Regions from separate parts of the Streptomyces erythrochromogenes genome, predicted to be linked through region 2. Evidence: riboswitches for the same ligand, from Rfam matches in the RefSeq annotation. Region 2 holds a riboswitch; the other holds the start of a gene.
The links. A riboswitch is a leader RNA that binds a small molecule or an ion and turns the genes downstream of it on or off. The one in region 2 is predicted to bind guanidine.

Region 1 (2,187 bases), 4.9 Mb from region 2:
CCCGGGGTCGCGAACCGCACCTCGAAGCCGGCGTCGTGCAATGCGGCCCAGGGCACCGCCGCCTCGGTGGGGTCGTAGTCGCCTGCGGGGACCCTACATGCGGTTCTTCGGCTGCCCCGTCACTTTCGACGCCCCGGGCAACTCGATCACGGTCGCCGACGCGGACCTCGACAGGCGACGCTCCCTCTACGATCCGGCGCTCAACGCCCTGCACCGGGCCTACGCCGACCGCCTCCTGCAACAGCTGGCCGCGGCCGGGACCGTCGCCGAGCGCGTCCGGCAGTGGCTGGAGCGCGCCCCGCTCGGCGACGTGGGCCCCGAGGGCCCCGCGAGACAGCTCAACCTCAGCGTCCGGACCCTGCGCAGGGCCCTGCACCAGGAGGGCACGTCCTGGCGCGCGCTCCTCGACACCGCCCGCCACGGCCGGGCCAGGCGGCTCCTGGAGACCACGGCCCTGCCCCTCGACCGGATCGCCCCGCTCGTCGGCCTGAGCGGTGCCACGGCCCTGGTCCGGGCCTTCACCCGGTGGGAGGGCATGCCTCCGGGCGCGTACCGCAGCCGGTACCGGCCCGAGTCCCCGGGGTGAGGAACTGCACCTCGGGCGGGGCCCCGGCCGCCCGTGCCCGGTGCTAGATTGTCCGGCGGCCGGATCCCAGGCCCCGGACGAGATGCGCCGTACCCGGTTACGCACGACGACGCGCGAGGTGCCGCACGCGCGGCACCGCCCGCTGTCCGCACCCGGGCAGCGTCCTCGTCGAGCAAGATGGGCCGAACGCCATGACCGTGCCACTCACCCGCAGCCTGTACCGGACGACCGCGCACGCCGCCGGGGGCCGCACCGGAGCCGTCCGCACGGACGACGGGCGCCTGGACGTCCGCCTCGCGCCGCCGCGCAAGAAGGTGCCCGGCACCACCAACCCCGAACAGCTGTTCGCAGCCGGCTTCGCCGCCTGCTTCACCTCCGCGCTCGCCGAGGTCGCCGCCGAGTTCGGGGCGGACGCCTCCGCCGCGCGGGTGGCGTGCGAAGTGGAGCTCGGTACGACGGACACGCCCGCGGGATACGGCCTCGCGGTGTCCCTCACCGTCAGCCTGCCGGGGTGGCGGGCGGCGGACCTCCAGCCCCTGCTGCACCGGGCGGACGCGGTCTGCCCGTACTCGCAGGCGGTACGCGGCAACGTACCGCTGACACTGCTGGCCGTGGACGACCAGGACGGCCCGACCACCTCCGCCGCCGATGACCGCGCCTGAGCGGGAGCCGCAGCGGGAGCCGGGCCCGGAGCCGGGGGCCGGCGTCCCGGTGCCCGAACACGGAGCCTGGCTGCGGCGCGGCATCAGCCGCAACGGCGGACCGCTCGTCGAGGACCGGGACGACGAAGTGGTGTGGCTCCAGGCCGGGCCCTACTACGCCGACAGCCGGGGCTTCGCCGGAACGACCTCCTTCGACGGCGCCCAGGTGCGCTTCCACCACCTCACGGGCGAGCCCGGCGACGACACGGGCACCCTCACGTGGGACGGGGCGAACCTCATCGAGCGGGGCGCCAACCCGGACGGCAGCACCTTCCTGGAGATCTGGACCCCGCTGCCCGGGGCGGACGGCAGCGCCGGCTCCTGGTCCGGCCCGGACCACCACGTGGTGCGCGTCGGCCGGCACGTGGTGCACGTCGATTCCCGCGCGGGGACGTACTGGCGGCTCTGACCGTTGAAGCCCCGGCGCTCCGCAGCCCCGGATCCGGCTTCTTGCTCGACTACCCTGAACGGAGAGCGGCCTCGTGACCGCCGGTGCTCGTACGTCGTCAAGTAGCCTTTCGTGCCGCGGTGGTTGGAGGCCGCATCCTCAGGGGGTCGTTGTCGTTACCGGGGTATGAGGAAGATCATCACGGGAGCCCTGGTGGCTGCCCTCACCGTCCTTGCCACCGGTACCGCCGTGGCGGACGACAACCGCGAGTCACGCGATGCGCCGGTGGTCGCGCTGATCAACATCGGGCAGATCGACGACCCGATGGAAGACGTCCTCGAGCACACCCTGAACTTCGGCGACGGATACAAGCGGGACTGACAGCGGCTGCGCGCGGCCGTTGCCACTGCCGTCGTGGATGCCGGGATCCTGCCGGACCCCAGGGGTGGGAACGCCCGGAGCCGGATGCACCTGCCCGCGACCACGCATGGACGCCCGGGTTCCGGTGATAC
Region 2 (2,187 bases):
CGTGGTCGCGATGATGGGCCAGGACCCGGACACCGGCACCCTGGAGTCGCTGTACGGGGCCCTCGGCGAGCCCCGCATCGGCGGTGGCGGCTATCCGGCCCGGATCTGGGCCTCGTACACGAAGACCGCGCTGGAGGGCACCGACCCCGTCGACTTCGAACTCGACCTCCAGCCGGGCGCCGCGCAGCCCCCGCCGCCGCCCTCCTGGCAGTCGGAACCGCCTCAGGAGACGCCCGGCGACGACGACACCCCGCCCCCGCCCCAGCGGCCGACCCCGCCGTCCCGCGGCCAGGACAACGGCGGCCAGGGCGACGGGGGCCGCACGCAGGGCGGCCGGGACAACGGGGGCCAGGACGGCGGCGGCCGCAACAACGGCGGGCAGGCCCAAGGAGGCCAGGACTCCGGAGGCCGCACCCAGGGCGGCCAGGGCGACGGCGGCACCAGCCAGGGCGACGAGGGCGACACCACCGCCGGCAGCCAGGGCGGGACGGGCACGGGCGGGGGCGGCTGGGACGGCGGCGGGATGGTCGGAGGCCCCCGCCCGCCGTCCGCGTTCCTGGAATAACCGGAGCACCCGGAGAACATCCGGAGCACCCGGGGGGAGGGGGATCAGTGACCGGAGGTCGCCTTCAGCCCCACCACGGCGACCAGCAGCAGACAGATGAAGAAGATCCGGGCGGCGGTGACGGGCTCACCCAGCACCGCCATACCGAGCACGGCCGCACCGGCGGCGCCGATGCCCACCCACACCCCGTACGCCGTACCGATGGGCAGGGTCTTCGCGGCGTAGGACAGCAGCACCATGCTGGCCACGATCCCGGCACCCGTGAACACACTGGGCCACAGCCGGGTGAAACCCTCGGTGAACTTCATGCCGATCGACCAGCCGACTTCGAGCAGACCGGCGACGAGAAGAAGAACCCAGGCCATGACGGCACCTCCGAGACATCGAGCGATACGGGGTGCGTCGTCTTGTCGTACCCGGTACGGCGCGTCTCGTCGGGTTCTCCCCCACCGTAGCAAAAGGCGGCGAAAAGGGCCGGTGACCTCGGCCACCAGCCCTTCTGCCGTGCGCTTCGCTCAGAGGTTCAGACGTTCAGAAGGTTCGGAGGCTGAGGCTCAGAGGTACAGCCCGGTGGAGTCCTCCGACCCCTCCAGCCGCTCCGCGGCCACGGCGTGCAGGTCCCGCTCGCGCATCAGCACGTACGTCGCCCCGCGGACCTCGACCTCGGCACGGTCCTCGGGGTCGTACAGCACCCGGTCCCCGGGCTCGACGGTCCGTACGTTCTGCCCGACCGCGACGACCTCGGCCCAGGCCAGCCGCTTGCCCACGGCGGCCGTCGCCGGGATCAGGATGCCGCCGCCGGAGCGCCGCTCGCCCTCGGGCAGGTCGGACTTCACGAGCACGCGGTCGTGCAGCATGCGGATGGGCAGCTTGTCGTGGGTGGTGTTGTCGCTCACGCCCCGAACCTACCTGTCCGCGCCCGTCCCGTACCGCCCAGGGTCATCCGCGCCTGCGGCGCGCCGAGACCACGAGCAGGCCGACGACGCCGACCGCGAGCAGCGCGACGGGCACGACGCGCTCCAGGCGGGGGGCCCCGTCCTCGTGACGCAGACCGTCCCGCACGTCCGTCACGAGGCGGTTCACCGTGGCGAAGGCCCGCCCCGCGGTCTGGTCCACGGTCGAGGCGACCCGGGCCCGCGCGTCCCCGATGATCGTCTGCGGGTGCATGCGCACGCCGATCTCGTCGAGCGTCTCGGCGAGCTGCTCGCGGCGGCGGACGATGTCCGCCTCGATCTGTGCGGGGGTCCTGGCTTCCGACACCGCGCTGCCTCCGTCGTCGTGGTCGTGATCTGTGGGGGCGTAGTCCGCCGTGAACAGTCTGTCAGCTTAGTCTCGTGACGTACCGATCCCCTCCCGAGGAGACTGTCAGATGAGCGAGCGACTCCAGCCGGGCGACACCGCCCCCGCCTTCACCCTGCCCGACGCGGACGGCAACGAGGTCTCGCTCGCCGACCACAAGGGCCGCAAGGTCATCGTCTACTTCTACCCGGCCGCCCTGACGCCGGGCTGCACGAAGCAGGCCTGCGACTTCACGGACAACCTGGACGTCCTGGCCACGGCCGGGTACGACGTCATCGGCATCTCCCCGGACAAGCCGGAGAAGCTGGCGAAGTTCCGCGAGA

Region 1: linked by a shared signal. The riboswitch ahead of OHA91_RS01540 (Ohr family peroxiredoxin) and the one ahead of OHA91_RS23790 (DMT family transporter) in region 2 are both predicted to bind guanidine.

Annotation. Positions count from the first base shown of each region.
Region 1 is NZ_CP108036.1:314,188-316,374, reverse strand. It holds partial or broken gene OHA91_RS01550 (type 1 glutamine amidotransferase domain-containing protein) at 1-65, opposite strand, end outside; gene OHA91_RS01545 (helix-turn-helix domain-containing protein) at 98-586, shown strand; guanidine-III (ykkC-III) riboswitch at 640-702, shown strand; gene OHA91_RS01540 (Ohr family peroxiredoxin) at 778-1,248, shown strand; gene OHA91_RS01535 (hypothetical protein) at 1,235-1,696, shown strand; gene OHA91_RS01530 (hypothetical protein) at 1,862-2,056, shown strand.
Region 2 is NZ_CP108036.1:5,195,617-5,197,803, reverse strand. It holds gene OHA91_RS23795 (transglycosylase domain-containing protein) at 1-565, shown strand, start outside; gene OHA91_RS23790 (DMT family transporter) at 610-930, opposite strand; guanidine-III (ykkC-III) riboswitch at 962-1,031, opposite strand; gene OHA91_RS23785 (GroES family chaperonin) at 1,120-1,461, opposite strand; gene OHA91_RS23780 (DUF3618 domain-containing protein) at 1,505-1,825, opposite strand; gene bcp (thioredoxin-dependent thiol peroxidase) at 1,935-2,187, shown strand, end outside.